Linked DNA regions of Arthrobacter crystallopoietes. The protein of the gene in region 1 binds, or shares a complex with, the protein of each later gene. Links are inferred from orthologs where the notes say so. Each region holds a gene or a part of one and is shown in the gene's direction. Other genes may lie near its edges. The genes, in order: mfd and uvrA.

What was found.
Region 2: the proteins of mfd (region 1) and uvrA are in contact, whole or in part, in a crystal structure (PDB 4DFC), measured with the Escherichia coli proteins. The link is inferred for Arthrobacter crystallopoietes from one-to-one orthologs.

Annotation. Positions count from the first base shown.
Region 1 is NZ_CP018863.1:3,175,483-3,184,243, forward strand. Bases 435-4,604 are described here. They hold mfd (transcription-repair coupling factor), read left to right. Parts: upstream 435-831; coding sequence 832-4,404; downstream 4,405-4,604. Other genes in these bases: AC20117_RS14880 (CHAT domain-containing protein), read right to left, coding at 4,438-4,604. In the rest of the region: AC20117_RS14870 (hypothetical protein), read right to left, coding at 1-330; more of AC20117_RS14880, read right to left, coding at 4,605-6,792; AC20117_RS14885 (hypothetical protein), read right to left, coding at 7,246-7,500; AC20117_RS14890 (PucR family transcriptional regulator), read right to left, coding at 7,547-8,761. UniProt on the Escherichia coli protein: Couples transcription and DNA repair by recognizing RNA polymerase (RNAP) stalled at DNA lesions. Mediates ATP-dependent release of RNAP and its truncated transcript from the DNA, and recruitment of nucleotide excision repair machinery to the damaged site.
Region 2 is NZ_CP018863.1:3,925,862-3,933,873, forward strand. The notes cover bases 2,260-5,680. They hold uvrA (excinuclease ABC subunit UvrA), read left to right. Parts: upstream 2,260-2,576; coding sequence 2,577-5,480; downstream 5,481-5,680. Other genes in these bases: AC20117_RS18085 (GntR family transcriptional regulator), read left to right, coding at 2,260-2,443; AC20117_RS18095 (HAD hydrolase-like protein), read left to right, coding at 5,553-5,680. Also shown: AC20117_RS18070 (DEAD/DEAH box helicase), read right to left, coding at 1-451; AC20117_RS18075 (trans-aconitate 2-methyltransferase), read left to right, coding at 520-1,293; AC20117_RS18080 (MBL fold metallo-hydrolase), read right to left, coding at 1,294-1,932; more of AC20117_RS18085, read left to right, coding at 2,072-2,259; more of AC20117_RS18095, read left to right, coding at 5,681-6,257; AC20117_RS18100 (lysophospholipid acyltransferase family protein), read left to right, coding at 6,262-6,930; excinuclease ABC subunit UvrC, read left to right, coding at 6,930-8,012. UniProt on the Escherichia coli protein: The UvrABC repair system catalyzes the recognition and processing of DNA lesions. UvrA is an ATPase and a DNA-binding protein. A damage recognition complex composed of 2 UvrA and 2 UvrB subunits scans DNA for abnormalities.

The DNA of each region.
Region 1 (8,761 bases):
GCTGCCTTGCTCGCCGAAGAAGAGTTCGTCCGCGCGCTCCTCCAGTTCGCTTTGGGCGTCCACGCTATCAGGGTCATCGGCATCGATGTCTGCGGCATCAGCGGCGATCGATAGGATGCCGTCGGCCAGGGCATCGAGCCCGAACCAGCGGTAGCCGGCCACAGCGGCGGCGAGCTCATCCTCATCGAGAACCTGGATCCCGTGCAGCAGGCCTCCGTTCTGGGCGACGTTGTCCAGCATCAGCAGGTCATAGAGGGCCTGGTCCCCTTCAGACCGCGGACCCTCATAGTCGTAGTCCAGGGCTCTGTTCCACACTTCTTTTTCGCGCATTATCCCCAACCCCCTTAGCATTCGTAGCTACGGGCGGCCGCCGGCGGAAGCGGCCCCACGACCGAGCATAACGGTAGTCCGGGCGGAGGTGGAGAGCTCGACGCCAAGAAAATCGAACGGCTGGATCGAATCCGATTTATCCGCTCGCGCTGACCTCGAATTTTGAGTAAATACTGAGCTGGCGCAGACGCTGTCCTTGAGGGTGTTGGCCAAATACTGTCTGATAGCGCATTCCTGCGGCGGCACGGTCCTGACGCCCCTTGCCTGGACCATTCGCAGCTGTCTCTTCAGGTTGTGCTTAAACGGGGTGCGGGTAGCGTTGGGAAGAGCCTGCCCGCATTCCGGCCAGGCCCAGACTGTTGATTCCCTGTCCAAGCTCCAACCTCCCCGGCTCAGAACGTCAGTCGTTGGCGGTAAACTTTTACCCGTGACCCCGGAGTTCTGCTGAACTTCGGGTACTTGTGTTGCGCCCTGCCGGGGAAGAGTAAGGATTAGAAGACCATGAGCCTGAACGGACTGCGGACCGCCCTCGCTGAAGATAAGTCCTTCGAGCGGGTACGGCTCTACGCGTCCCGGCCGGCGGGGGAGCGCAGCGAGGATCTGCAGATCGGCGCGCCCCCCGGGCTGCGCGCGGCGTTGCTGGCGGAGATGGTCGAGGGGCAGGAATCCGGCGTCGTTCTTGCGGTTACCGCTACCGGGCGCGAGACCGAGGATCTGGCCACGGCGCTGCGCTGCTACCTGCCGGCCGAGTCCATCGAGGAGTTCCCCAGCTGGGAAACGCTCCCGCACGAGCGGCTTTCCCCGCGCTCGGACACGGTGGGCCGGCGCCTGTCCGTGCTGCGCCGGCTCAAGTACGACGACGGCGCCAGCCCGCTCCGCGTGGTGATCGCTCCGGTGCGCGCGGTGCTGCAGCCGCTGGTCAAGGGCCTGGGCGAGCTGAAGCCGGTGTCGCTGAAGGTGGGGGACGAGGTCTCCTTCGAGTCCGTGGTCCGGCAGCTGGCCGATGCCGCCTACGCGCGGGTGGACATGGTCACGCACCGGGGCGAGTTCGCGGTGCGCGGCGGCATCCTGGATGTTTTCCCGCCCACCGAGGACCATCCGGTGCGCATCGACTTCTTCGGCGACGAGGTGGACCAGATGCGCTGGTTCGCGGTGGCGGACCAGCGCAGTCTCTCGGGCGAGAACGTCAAGCACCCCAGCGCGCTGTACGCCCCGCCGTGCCGGGAGCTGCTGATCACCCCGGACGTGATGAGCCGGGCCGCGAAGCTGAAGTCCCAGATGCCGGCCGCGGCGGACATGCTGGAGAAGATCGCAGGCGGCATTGCCGTCGAGGGCATGGAGTCGCTGGCCCCGGTGCTGGTGGACGCCATGGTTCCGTTCCTGGGCGAGCTGCCGGAAGGCTCCCTCGCCGTCGTTATTGAGCCGGAAAAGGTGCGCGCCCGCGCCCACGATCTGGAAGCGACCAACGCGGAGTTCCTCGCCGCGGCGTGGGCCACAGCGTCCGACGGCGGCGACGCGCCGCTGGACCTGGCGCTGCAGGGGGACCTGGACGAGGCGAGCTTCCGCTCCCTGGCGGACACCCGCACCACCGCCCTGGACCGCAAGGTCTCCTGGTGGTCCATCACCTCCTTCAACCCGGACGATGAAACCGTGCTGGACGTGGACTCGCTGACCGTCAGCGCGCGCGAGCCCCGCGGCTACCAGGGCGACGTGGCGGAAATGATGGAGTTCATCGGCGGCCGCGTCCGCGACCAGTGGCGCGTCGTCGTCGCCACCGAAGGCCCCGGCCCCGCGCAGCGCCTGGCCGAGCTCTTCCACGACAATGACATCCCCGCCACCCGCGTCGACTCCCTCGAGGACCAGCCGCAGCCGGGCATCATCGAAATTACGACGGCGAGTGCGGGCAAGGGGTTCGTCTTCGACGGGTTGAAGCTCGGTCTGCTCACCGAGGCGGACCTGCTCGGCCGGACCTCGGCCGCCGGCACCCGCGACATGCGCAAGATGCCCTCGAAGCGCCGCAACGCCGTCGATCCCCTGCAGCTGACTGCGGGGGACTTCGTGGTGCACGAGCAGCACGGCGTGGGCAAGTTCGTGGAGCTGCTGCAGCGCTCCTCCGGGGCCGGATCCACCAAGACCATGCGCGAATACCTGGTGCTGGAGTACGCGCCGTCCAAGCGCGGGGCGCCGGGGGACCGGCTGTTTGTGCCCACGGACCAGCTGGACCAGGTCACCCGCTACGTCGGCGGCGACGCGCCCGCGCTGTCCAAGATGGGCGGCTCGGACTGGGCCAACACCAAGAACAAGGCGCGCAAGGCGGTCAAGGAGATCGCCGGTGAGCTCATCCGGCTGTATTCGGCGCGGATGGCCTCGCGCGGGCATGCCTTCGCCCCGGACACCCCTTGGCAGCGCGAGCTGGAGGAGGCGTTCCCGTACATCGAGACGCCGGACCAGCTGACTACCATCAACGAGGTCAAGCAGGACATGGAGCGCGAGATCCCCATGGACCGCCTGGTCTCCGGCGACGTGGGCTACGGCAAAACCGAGATCGCCGTGCGCGCCGCGTTCAAGGCGGTGCAGGACGGCAAGCAGGTGGCGCTGCTGGTGCCCACCACCCTGCTCTCGCAGCAGCACTACGAGACCTTCTCCGAGCGGTTCAGCGGTTTCCCCATCCGGGTCAAGGCGCTCTCCCGTTTCCAGACCGCCAAGGAATCCAAGGAGACCATCGAGGGCGTGAAAAACGGCGCGGTGGACGTGATCATCGGCACGCACCGGCTGCTGTCCAAGGAAGTGGACTTCAAGGATCTGGGCCTGGTCATCGTGGACGAGGAACAGCGTTTCGGCGTGGAGCACAAGGAGGCGCTGAAAAAGATGCGCACCAACGTGGACGTTCTGGCCATGAGTGCGACGCCGATTCCGCGCACCTTGGAGATGTCGCTTACCGGCATCCGCGAGACTTCCACTTTGGCTACGCCGCCGGAAGAGCGGCACCCTGTGCTGACCTACGTGGGCGGGTACACGGACAAGCAGGCTTCTGCTGCCATCCGGCGCGAGCTGATGCGCGAAGGCCAAGTGTTCTTCGTGCACAACCGCGTCTCCTCGATCGACGCGACCGCCGCCCGCATCCGCGAGCTGGTGCCCGAGGCGCGGGTGGAAGTGGCCCACGGGCGGATGAGCGAATCCAAGCTCGAGCAGATTATCGTGGACTTCTGGGAAAAGCGCTTCGACGTGCTCGTCTGCACCACCATCATCGAAACCGGCCTGGACATCTCCAACGCCAACACGCTGATTGTGGACCGGGCGGACAACTACGGCCTGTCCCAGCTGCACCAGCTGCGCGGCCGAGTGGGCCGTGGCCGCGAGCGGGCCTACGCGTACTTCCTCTACCCGGCGGAGAAGCCGTTGGGCGAGGTGGCGCTGGAGCGGCTCAAGGCCGTGGCCTCCCACAATGAGCTTGGCGCAGGCATGCAATTGGCCCTGAAGGACCTCGAGATCCGCGGCGCCGGCAACCTCTTGGGCGGCGAGCAATCCGGCCACATCCAGGGCGTCGGGTTCGACCTTTACATCCGGCTGGTCGGCGAGGCCGTCGCGGACTACCGCGGCGAGGCCGAAGAGAAGGCCGCCGAAATGAAGATCGAGCTGCCCGTCAACGCCCACCTCCCGCACGACTACGTCCCGGGGGAGCGGCTGCGTCTGGAGGCCTACCGCAAGCTTGCCTCAGCGACGACGCTGGAGGGCATCGACGAGGTGGTCGAGGAACTGACCGACCGCTACGGCGAACCGCCCTTGCCCGTGCAGAACCTTATCGCCGTGGCCCGGTTCAGGGTTGGCGCCCGCGAAGTCGGCCTGACCGACGTGGCGCTGCAGGGCAACTTCATCAAGTTCGCCCCCGCATCCCTGCCCGAGTCCAAGACCATGCGCCTGAACCGCATGTACCCGGGGTCTCAAGTCAAACCCAACCTCGACTTCATCCTCATCCCCAAGCCCAAAACCTCCCGCATCGGCGGCCGCGACCTCTCCGACCAAGCCGTCCTCGAATGGGCCCAAGGCGTCATCGACGCAGTGTTTAAGGGGTAGCTATTGAGAGTAAGTGAGAGCACGTCCTGTTTACTAAAGAGTACTGTCAATATATTTCGAGGCTCTCCTATTCCAAGCAATAAGTGAAGAAATAGGATCTGGAGAGGATTCCTCTTTCTCCTTAATACGTTGAGGACGTCCATGAACCTCAAAGGCTGCTATATACCCGAAGTGGTCCGGCTTGGTGGACAGTTTCTCGATTTGTGACCGCCAGTCGCCATACGTTCGTTCCAGGATGCCATCTATCAGCCATTCCATGTCGGGATAATCCAATGTTTCTTGAAAGAAAGAGCGAACAATGTGAAGCGACTCTGCGACGCTATGGTTTTGGGTATATGTCATATGGAAAGCGGTGGAATACAGGGCACCATAAAGATCCCCAATTGGCCATTCGGCGGCTACGACATGGGAGGCTCCTCGCAATAGCAGCGCGTCAGCGACTGACAGGCCCTCATGGAGTGCAGTCCGTGCATTATTTGCACTACCGACCGAGCAGACGTCGAGAAAGATCAGCTCGGCTTGTGATACTCCTTCAGAGCGCAGAATATCAATCACGTCAACCGTTTCTTCGCCCGAAGGACCGAGAAGCAACTGATTATCTGCGAGATTGCCGAATCCCTTGCCATGGGCAGATACATGGATCACGTCAGCTTGTGATTGGAGGAATTCCTCTGATGTGTGTTTGGGGAGATAAAGGCGATAGCAGTCTCTAATTGCCCGGCATTCTTTCGTCGCACTGCTGATGCGAGTATCGCCGGCACTGCAATCGAAGATGTCTAGCAGATTGGAATTCTTCTCGTAGCGGCGTGGAACGGCCTGGGCCACCATAGCGGACAGCAACAGCGACGGTGTACGTAAGCATTCAGCCTTACTTATGGCGCTGAGGAGAAAATGTAAAGGTACTCCGGATAATTGACGTCCCGGTGAATACCATATTTTCAGCGGTTTCGATGATATTTCATTCCACCAGTTCTCCAAGGGCGAGGCGATGCTGCTCAACACGTCCCGGAGCGTCGACTCACCATCGTCTGAGACAACGCTTGGATTTTTTGCTCTTTCACCGTTTTCCCGATGCTCTAGATGTTTCCCTATATTGTTGAGAAAAGTTTGACCGATGACCTCGTAATGCTCGAAGAAATTGTTCTCGCCGTCCACCCAGATGAAACTCAATTCCGACCGCCGGGCGTCATACTCCAAATGCAGAAAGATCTCGTCTGGATGCAGATAGTCGCTAGGGCAAGGGGGCGGCCAGTAGGCCGAACTTGAGGCAGGGGGTGGCACCGGCCTTTCTATGGCTTGTCCTAGTCGCAGTGAAGCGCGCCAGTCATCAATGTCCGAATCGAACTTTGCTAACGCATCCTTGTCTACGATTGCGCTAGGGAAAGCTTCACGCAATAAGAGTGACGAAGCGATGGCGTCCGCATGCCGGGTTCTGTCTATAGCGTTGAATTCTTCACTTATCGGAGTTAAAATATCATTCGTCATTGTATTTTTCATACTGCCAGTGTTGAAGAATTCTCGACATGCGTCGATAGATACATACAAAGACCTCGAGAGAATGTGGGGCATCGGAAACTTTGAAGTGTCATATAAATCCACTCTAACCATGCCAAAAATCATCGCGAGCGCCAAACTATATTTCCCATGGCTGCCATATAGTGGGGCGACGAACGTGCGCCTTCGATTATTGAATTCCCAAACAAAGCCGAACTCAATAATCTCAGTTTGATATATCGCCGTCAAAAACAGATCGTTGGGACGCCAGCTAATGTCTTTAAACCATTCAATGTCTGCGCTGTCTAAGTATAATTCCAACGTGGGTAATAGGCCGTTCGTATGCATAATGATTCTTTGGGGAAGTGTTGCAGCAAGAGAGTCTCGCCATTCAAGCCCCTCTATTGTTGGATGACTCGGCTTCGCCATGATGTCTGTGTAAACCACCCGTGGCCCCTCGAGTAGTTCTAGCACTTCCTTCGGTAGGTCATCCGCACGCGAGCTCTCCGGGTCGCAATTCATGCCAAATAGTGCGTGTTCAAGCGATCGATCCCAATCCGTTGGAAGATCATCTAATGGGATGCCATTCGCCGTGGCTAGCAGCCCCCAGCACCGCACCAAATCGGCAGCGGTAGTGAAACTGTATTGATTCTCTAGCTGAAACGGACGCAGGGCTAGCTTGCCCCAGATTTCAGATATAGAGTCTGCGGTCAGGTCATCAACGCTCTCGTGTTGTGCCAAGAGTGCTGCAATGCAGGCTGCGGTAGAGCCAGCGCTCCACCCAAACAAGTAACCTAAGTGGGCTGTAAGAACAACAAAGGTTTGGTCGGCGAGTAAGCCAGACTGAACATTGTTTTTATACATTGACTGAAGCGAAGATTCCATTTCCCCCATTAGTTCAGCATATATCCTCCGCGCCCCTTATGATGTGGTGAAGGTCGATGGCCTTAACGGACGGGGGCGCAGTTCATTGGCCGTCCTACAGCGGGGCGAGGACACGGCTGACGGTGCTTTCGTACTTTCCCAAGAGTCTGGGGAGCCGGGCGCGACCACTGCTCATTGAGGATAACCGTCATTGCGCTGGCGCTGATGGTGGTATTCAATGTTCTGTCTGGCGTGGCTTGGCATAGTTCTGCCGCATGATGATGTCGTCGGTGTCGCCTTTGTTGGGGGCCAGCGGAGTTCCCATTCATCCAATGGTGACGGTGGTTGGATTGATCTGCTGGGTGTAGGTGAAGCCAGAGCCGTGGCTGACTTCGAGCCCTCCCGCGGTGGCGGGTTCCCGGTGGTGCTACGGATGTCCGTTCCGATAGGCGGCTGCTGTCCGCGCCGGAGGGAAACGACGCTCTAAGGATCAGAGGTTGCAGACGGAAGTGAGGCGAAGACGGCCTGAACCTTTTCTGCTTCCGGTGCTTCACGGCGGAGCCTGGCCCAGTTTTCGGCCACGGCTAGATGACTCCTCGCGGCGGCAACGACGGCCTCCGGCAGCGGATTGTTCCAATTCCGGACTAGCTCCGCGAGCGTCTCCGCGGCGGAACGACGTGCCAAGGCCAGTTCCATGGAATCGACGATGCCAATACGGATGGCTGGTGTTGCGGTCATGCCCTGTATTCGAAGCAGGGTGGGTATGCGGATTGTTTCCTCATAGTCAGAGTAGCTCCTGAAGGTGCAGGCTGAGCCACAGCACCAAGGTGTCTTCGGGCTGGCCCAAATCAATGCCAAAGAGTTCGGAGAGGCGCCGCAGGCGGTAACGGAGAGTGTTCTGATGTAGGGACAGAGCGGCGGCAGTTTTGGCGGAGTCGCGCGATAAATCGAGGTAGGTGCGCAACGTCTTGGCATAGTCGGTTCCGGACTTGGCATCGAATTCCACCATCCTGGTTGCGGCCGGGGACATGAGCCGCGGGGTGTTCCGGAACTGAGCCGCGAGTTCGAGCAGGGTCAGCCGGCTGCGTACTTCCTGGGCGCTGGCATAGGCGCCGTCGCTGCGCCCGGAAGCGAGCATCAACAGAACAAGGTCGGCGTCGTGCCGTGAACGGCTGATCCCGGCGACGGTAGCGGCGGCAGAGCCGGTCGACACCCGTAGCTGGACTGGCAGGGTAGCGGCGGATCGCTCGATCAGGCGGCGGGCCAGGGCCTCGATGGACCCCAGAGCCGATGCGGCAGCGTCCGCGAAGAGGGCGTAGATGGTGGTGCCAATGAGGACGCAGTGGGCGCCTTGCCGGTGGGACTCGCACTGCGTGGTGACAAGGTCTACGAGGCGGAGCAGGGAGATTTCGTCGGCTTGGCTGAGGTCCGGTTGGAAAGCGACGACAACGAAGGGGCCCGACGGCTTGAGTCCAAGTTGTTCCGCGATGAGCTGGACATCATCGCCGCCTTCGAGGAGCCGGCGGAGGAGTTCTGCGCGTTGCTGACGGGCCAGATCGTTGGCGCTGCGGGCACGCAACATGTGCAGGGCGGCGATATCGGCGGCGCGTTCCAGTGCCTGCTCCGCGTCGGAATCCAGGTTTCCGTCGGCGTCGACAACCCAGATGGAACCCAGCGGTTGGTTCCCTGCCCTGACGGCGATGGCCAACCGGTCCAGCGCTGTGCCGATCCCTTTGATGTGCACGGCGCCGCGAGACTGAAACACGGAGGCGTACTGCTCGGCGTTCTCCGGCAGGTAGGGAACCTGCCGCCCCAGGATTCCGTTCCGTCGGTCTTCATCAATGGGCTGGTCGGGGAGGGCGGAGTAGGCCAGTACCTGTTCCTGGAGGTTTTCGATGGTGGTGGCGCCACCGACCATGGCTGCGATGGCATTGGCCAAGGCGAATAGGTCACCTGCCCCCAACGGCGAGGGCGACCGGCTGGTTTCTGCCGCGGTGCT
Region 2 (8,012 bases), 750 kb from region 1 along the record:
AGTAGTGGAATTCGTCCATGACCACGGTTCCCAGCTCGGCCTCCGAGCCCTCGCGCAGGGCGATGTTCGCGAGGATTTCCGCGGTGCAGCAGATGATGGGAGCATCCTGGTTCACGGACGAGTCGCCGGTCACCATGCCGACGTTGTCCGGGCCGAAGATGTCGCACAAGGCGAAGAACTTTTCCGAGACGAGGGCCTTGATCGGGGCCGTGTAGTAACTGCGCCGCCCGTGGGCCATCGCGTGGAAATGCGAAGCGATGGCCACCATGGACTTACCCGAGCCGGTCGGCGTAGCCAGAATGACGTTGTTGCCCGTGACCAGCTCCATCACCGCCTCGTCCTGGGCCGGATACAGCGCCATGCCACGGCCCTCCACCCAGTCGATGAAGGCGGTGTAGATTTCGTCCGGGCTGGCGGTGGCGGCTGCGGGGAGCTGTTCAAGTAGGTTCATGTCCCCTCCAGCCTATCGGTCGGTGCGCCGCCGGGGGACGGGCGCAGCGGCAGCCGTAGGCTGGGGTCATGAAATGGGATCCGTCCAAGTACGCCGAGTTTGCGGATTACCGCAGCCGCCCCTTCTTCGACCTGACCGGCAGGATCGCCGCCGAGGAGCCGCGCCGGGTGGTGGACCTGGGCTGCGGTCCTGGCAGCCTGACCGCAGCCCTGGTAGACCGCTGGCCCCGGGCGCGGGTGACCGGACTGGATTCGTCCGCGGCCATGATCGCCGCGGCCAGTGCCGCTTCACGACCGCAGAACCTGGATTTCGAGGTCGGCGACATCGCGGCTTGGACTCCGCCGGAGGATCTGGATGTGCTCGTCTCAAACGCCGCCCTCCAGTGGCTGCCGGGGCACCAGGACCTGCTGCGTGCGTGGGCGTCAGCGCTGGGCTCCGGCGCGTGGCTGGCGTTCCAGGTTCCGGGCAACTTCTCCGCGCCGTCGCATGTGCTGATGCGCCGCCAGGCGGCCTCCAGCAGGTGGCATTCCCGTCTCGACGGCGTCCTCCGGCACGAAGATGCCGTCAGCGAGCCCGCGGATTACCTCGCGCTGCTGCTGGAGGCGGGATTCGACGCCGATGCCTGGGAGACCACGTACCTCCACGTTTTGCAGGGGTCCGATCCGGTGCTGGAGTGGGTCCGGGGGACGGGTCTGCGCCCGGTTCTCGCCGCCTTGGAGCCCCAGGAGGCGTCCGAGTTCGAGAGGGAATATGCCGAGGCCCTGCGCCATGCCTATCCGGCGGGCCCGCACGGAACGGTTTTCCCCTTCCGACGGATCTTCTGCGTTGCGCGCAAGCGCTGACTACCAGCCCCGCTCGCGCCATTCGGCCAGGTGCGGGCGTTCGGCGCCGAGCGTGGTGCCCTTGCCGTGGCCCGGGTGGACCACCGTGTCGTCCGGGAGATAGTCGAAAAGACGGCGTTCGACGTCGTTAATCAGCGAGGAGAAGCGCTGCGGGTCCTGCTGGGTGTTGCCAACGCCGCCCGGGAACAGCGAGTCACCGGTGAAGACATGCGAGGGCCCGTGCGCGTTGCGGTACAGCAGAGCAACCGAGCCGGGAGTGTGGCCGCGGAGTTTGATGGCCTCCAGCGAGAACCCGTCGAATTCCGCGAGGTCCCCGTGATCGAGTGCGACGGCGGTGGGAACCTCGATCTGCGCGATGTCCTCGGTTCCGGCCGCGGTGCGGGCGCCGGTGAGTTTCACTGTCTCGGCAAGGGCACGCACATGGTCCCAGTGGCTGTGCGTGGTGATGATCATCGCCACTTTGGCGGGAGCCGGGCTGTCCTGCGCCCCTTCGGCCAGCAGCTTTTCGATGGCGGGCAGATCATCCGCGGCGTCGATGAGCACCTGTGTGCCGGAATCCTTCGCCGTGATCAAATAGACGTTGTTGTCCATCTCGCTGACGGACGCCGAGCGGATGGTGATGTCATCAAGTTCCCACATGCGCCCAGTCTAATCACAGGCCCGCCGCTGCCCGGGGCAGGTCTGCGCCCAGAGTGAAAATCCTTGTCCGACGTCGGGAAATTGGCGTAAATTCGATTGGTCCGGGAACGGACAAGTGCAGAAGGGCAGGCAGCGGTACATGGAAGCTGACCAATTCGACTGGCGGCTGGACAAGCAGAGCTCGGTGCCGCTGTTCGAGCAGCTGCGCCTGCGCATTATCGAGGCGTCCGACGGCGGCGAGCTGGCTATCGGAACCAAGCTGCCGCCGGTGCGGCGGCTGGCCGACCATCTCGGCATTGTGCCCAACACCGTGGCCCGCGCCTACCGGGAACTGGAGACGGCCGGCCGGGTGACAACCGGAGGCCGCGCCGGCACGGTGATCAGTGCGGGCGGGGACGAATCTTCGCGGCTGCTGGCCGAGGCGGCCATGACGTTTGCCGAGACGGCCCGGGCACAGGGCGCCACGGTCAAGACTGCCTTGGCCGCGGTCAAGGCGGCCCTGGAACGCTGATCCAGCGGATAGGCGGGCCGGAGGAAAAAGCCCACCCTGCGTTGAAGGAACGCGGACAACTTTGGTCCGCGTGCGCACCGACTGTGGTGAACGCAATACATTTTCGAACGGACTTTCGATTAGAGTGGAAACCGTGCTAAAAGCGAGTGAATCAACTGGACCCGGATCCCACGAGGATGTCCGGGCGGACCTATCCCGGCTGGTCGTGAAGGGCGCGCGGGAGCACAACCTGCGCAACGTCGACCTGGACCTGCCCAGGGATTCCATGATCGTATTCACCGGGCTGTCCGGTTCCGGCAAGTCCTCCCTGGCCTTCGACACGATCTTCGCCGAGGGGCAGCGCCGCTATGTCGAATCCCTGTCAGCCTATGCGCGCATGTTCCTGGGCCAGGTGGACAAACCGGATGTCGACTTCATTGAAGGCCTTTCCCCGGCAGTATCCATCGACCAGAAATCGACGAGCAAGAACCCCCGTTCCACGGTGGGCACGATCACCGAGATCTACGACTACATGCGCCTGCTCTGGGCCCGCGTGGGCCGCCCGCACTGCCCGGTTTGCGGCCAACCGGTGACACGGCAGACTCCGCAGCAGATTGTGGATCAGCTGCTGGAGCTTGAGAGCGGTACCCGGTTCCAGATCCTCGCCCCGGTAGTCCGTGGGCGCAAGGGCGAGTTCGTGGACCTGTTCAAGGAACTCTCCGCCAAGGGCTATTCCCGCGCCAAGGTGGACGGCAAACTGGTCCAGCTGTCGGAGCCGCCCAAGCTCGGCAAGCAGTTCAAGCACACCATCGAAGTGGTCATCGACCGGCTGGTGGTCAAGGACGGCATCCAGCAGCGGCTGACCGACTCGATCGAGACCGGGCTGGGCCTGGCCGAGGGGCGTGTGCTGGCAGACTTTGTGGACCTGGATGAAAGCGATCCGGGACGTACCCGGGCCTTTTCGGAGCACCTTGCCTGCCCCAATGAGCACCCGCTGGCCATCGACGAAGTCGAGCCGCGGTCCTTCTCGTTCAACAATCCGTTCGGCGCCTGCCCGGTCTGTACCGGCATCGGCAGCAAGCTCGAGGTGGACGAGGACCTGGTCGTTCCGGACCCGGAGCTCAGCCTCGGCGACGGCGCGATCGCGCCCTGGGCCCTGGGTACGGCGACGCAGCAGTACTGGAACCGGCTGCTTGAAGGCCTGTCCCACGAACTCGGATTCTCCATGGACGTTCCCTTCAATGAGCTATCCAAGGATGCGCGCAAGGCTGTGCTCTACGGCAAGGACCACAAGGTGGTGGTTCAGTACCGCAACCGGTTTGGCCGCGAACGCAAGTACAGCACCGGTTTCGAAGGCGCCGTGCAATACATCCACCGCAAGCATCTGGAAACCGAGTCCGACAATGCGCGGGACCGCTACGAGCAGTACATGCGGGAGGTTCCCTGTCCCGAATGCAAGGGCGCCCGGTTGAACCCGGCGTCCCTGTCGGTCCTCATCAACGGCAGGTCCATTGCCGAAGTGTCGGCGATGCCGCTGCAGGAATGCCGCGACTTCCTGAATTCACTGGAGCTGACGCCGCGCGAGGCACAAATCGCGCAGCAGGTGCTCATCGAGATCCAGGCCCGGCTCCGCTTCCTGCTGGACGTAGGCCTCTCCTATCTGAACCTCGAACGCGCTGCCGGCACCCTGTCGGGTGGTGAAGCGCAGCGCATCCGGCTGGCCACCCAGATCGGTTCCGGCCTCGTCGGCGTGCTCTACGTCCTGGACGAGCCGTCCATCGGCCTGCACCAGCGGGACAACCGCCGGCTGATCGAAACCCTGACCCGCCTGCGCGATCTGGGCAACACACTGATCGTGGTCGAGCACGACGAAGATACCATCAGCGAAGCCGACTGGATTGTGGACGTCGGTCCGGGTGCGGGCGAGCACGGAGGCCAGATAGTCCATTCCGGTTCGCTCAAGGAACTGCTGGATAATGAGCAGTCCATTACCGGCGATTACCTGGCCGGCCGGCGCCGCATCGACATCCCCGCCAAGCGCCGCAAGATCGATAAGAAGCGGCAGCTCAAGGTAGTCGCTGCCCGGGAAAACAACCTGCAGGGCATCGACGCGGTCTTCCCGCTCGGCGTTTTCACCGCGGTGACCGGGGTGAGTGGCTCCGGAAAGTCCACCCTCGTCAACGACATCCTATACAAGGTGCTGGCCAACAAGCTCAACCGGGCCAAGCAGGTCGCCGGCCGGCATACCCGCGTCGAGGGACTTGAGCACCTGGACAAGGTCATCCACGTTGACCAGAGTCCGATCGGCCGGACGCCGCGGTCCAACGCGGCCACCTACACCGGTGTCTTCGACAACATCCGCAAACTCTTCGCGGAAACCAACGAGGCCAAGGTGCGCGGCTACCAGCCCGGACGGTTCTCGTTCAACGTCAAGGGCGGACGCTGTGAAGCATGCAGCGGTGACGGCACACTGAAGATCGAGATGAACTTCCTGCCGGATGTCTATGTCCCCTGTGAGGTCTGCCACGGCGCCCGCTACAACCGCGAAACGCTTGAAGTCCATTACAAGGGCAAGACCATTGCCGATGTCCTGGATATGCCGATTGAGGAAGGTGCAGAATTCTTCGCGGCCTTCACCCCGATTGCGCGCCACTTGAACACCTTGGTGGACGTCGGCTTGGGGTACGTCCGGCTCGGCCAGCCCGCTACCACCCTTTCCGGCGGCGAAGCGCAGCGGGTGAAGCTCGCGAGTGAGCTGCAGAAGCGAAGCAACGGCCGGAGTATCTACGTACTGGACGAACCCACCACCGGGCTGCACTTCGAGGATATCCGCAAGCTGTTGCTGGTACTCCAGTCGTTGGTGGACAAGGGCAACACCGTGATCACCATCGAACACAACCTGGACGTCATCAAGAGTGCCGACTGGGTAGTGGATCTTGGACCGGACGGAGGTTCCGGCGGCGGGCGGATTATTGCAGCCGGCACGCCTGAACAGGTGGCAAAAGCCGAGGTCAGCCACACCGGACGGTTCCTCGCGGAGGTACTGGAAACGGCCTGATTTACGGCGCGGTATATACCTCGAAGGGAATGCTTGTAACGCATAACGTTCAACGTATGGAAAAATGCCTAGGTGACTTCTTTGCCGGCGCTGGTTCTCTTTGACCTTGATGGGACTCTGGTGGATCCCGCGGGAGCCATCACCGGGGGTATCAGCCGTGCCCTGCAGCTAGCCGGCCTGCCGGTCCCGCAACAGGATGTCCTCGACTCCATGGTCGGTCCTCCGCTCGGGCAGTCGCTGCGGGAGAAGGCCGGTGTTCCGGAGAGCGATCTGGCTGAAGTCATTCGGCTCTACCGGACCGAGTACCGCCACTCCGGGATGGCAGCCAGCCATGTTTATCCGGGAGTGGAAGGACTGCTGCAGCAGTTGAAGACCGAAGGCACAATCCTGGCCGTGGTTACGCAGAAGCCCACTCCGATCGCCGACGAACTGCTGCGCGTACAGGGGTTGACCGCCTATTTCGAGAGCATCCATGGGGCTGGCTTTGACGATCCGGGCAGCACCGCCGCAGCCGATGCAGGCAAGATTCCGATTCTCGAAGAGGCCTTGCGACAGTACGCCGGAGCGTACGGCAGCGTGGTGATGGTGGGGGACCGGCACTACGACATCGCGGCCGCCGTGCACCACGGGATTCCGGCTATCGGAGTCGGCTGGGGATTTGCGGCCGACGGCGAGCTGGAAGCCGCCGGTGCCGCCGCCGTCGTCGTCAATACCGAGGAACTAGCGGAAGAACTGGCACTGCAGCTAGCAGCCGCCACACAAGGAACGGAGAGGTAGGGGAATGGAATTTTTCGAAGGCACCCGTGCTGCGTTCCGTTCCGTGATCTCCGGTACCTGCCGGCCCACGGTTGAGGGGCTGGAAAACTTCCCGCGGGAGGGCCCGGTCATCGTCGCCCCGAACCACCAGTCGTTTTTCGACAGCATCATTGTCCAGGCGCTAATGCCGCGCAAGGTGGCGTTCTTTGCGAAGGCCGAGTACTTCACTGCGAAGGGACCGAAGGGCTCCGCGATGCGCTGGTTCTTCAACAGCGTTGGCTCCGTTCCGGTGGAACGCGGGGAACAGGCTGCCAGCGTGGCGGCGCTGCAGACGGCGGTGGAAATTCTTGAGCGGAAAGAGGCGTTCGGTATCTATCCTGAAGGCACGCGCTCCCGCGACGGTCTGTTGTACCGTGGAAGAACAGGTGTTGGCTGGCTTGCCTTGACCACCGGTGCTCCCGTGGTGCCGGTGGGACTGATCGGAACCGACAGGCTCCAGCCAGCGGACAAGAAGATGATCAAGCCGCAACATTTCACCCTCAAGGTCGGCGCGCCGCTGTATTTCGACAAGACGGGCCCGGGGCACTCCTTGCCTGCCCGCCGTGCCGCCACGGACAAGATCATGGACGCCATTGCCGAACTGAGCGGGCAGGAACGGGCCGGCACGTACAACCAATCCAAACAGGCACAGTAATGGCACTGCCCTCGTCTTACCGGCCGAAGCCGGGGGAGATCCCTACCCAGCCCGGGGTGTACAGGTTCCGGGATGACAACAAGCGCGTCATCTATGTGGGTAAGGCCAAGAACCTCCGGTCCCGCCTCAACAGCTACTTCGCAAATCCCGACGGACTCATGCCGCGTACCCGGGCAATGGTGCATACCGCCGCATCCGTAGAATGGACCGTGGTGGGCAGCGAACTGGAGGCCATCCAGCTCGAGTACACCTGGATCAAGGAGTTCACGCCCCGGTTCAACATCATGTTCCGGGACGATAAGTCCTACCCTTACCTGGCTGTCACCATGTCCGAGAAGTTTCCACGCGTGCAGGTCATGCGCGGGGACCGGCGGAAGGGCACCAAGTACTTCGGCCCCTTCTATCCGGCTAAGGCGATCAGGGAAACAGTCGACACCCTGCTGCGCGTCTTCCCGGTCCGTACCTGCAGCGTTGGCGTCTTCAACCGTGCCCAGCGGACCGGCCGGCCCTGCCTGCTCGGCTACATCGACAAGTGCTCCGCACCGTGCGTCGGGCGGATTTCGCCCGAAGACCACAAGGCCCTCGCCGCTGAATTCTGCGCTTTCATGGGCGGCGAAGCCGACCGTTTCATCCGCGCGCTGGAACAGAAGATGAACGCCGCCGTTGCCGAGCTCGATTACGAATCGGCGGCACGGTACCGCGACGACATCGCAGCCCTCAAGCGAGTCTTCGAACGCAATGCGGTGGTGCTCAGCGAGGACACGGACGCGGACATTTTCGCGTTGGCCGAAGACGAGCTCGAGGCGGCGGTCCAGGTCTTCCACGTCCGCGGCGGGCGGATCCGGGGCCAGCGCGGCTGGGTCGTCGAAAAGGTCGAGGATGCGTCTCCGGCCGACCTGACCGAGCACCTGCTGCAGCAGGTCTACGGCGACGGCGAGGGGCCCGACAGGATCCCCAAGCAGGTGCTGCTCCCCGTGGAGCCGGAGAACAGGCCCGAGCTGGAGGAGTGGCTGCGCGGCCTGCGCGGCAGCAAGGTCGAACTGCGGGTGCCCCAGCGCGGTGACAAGGCCGCGCTGCTCGGC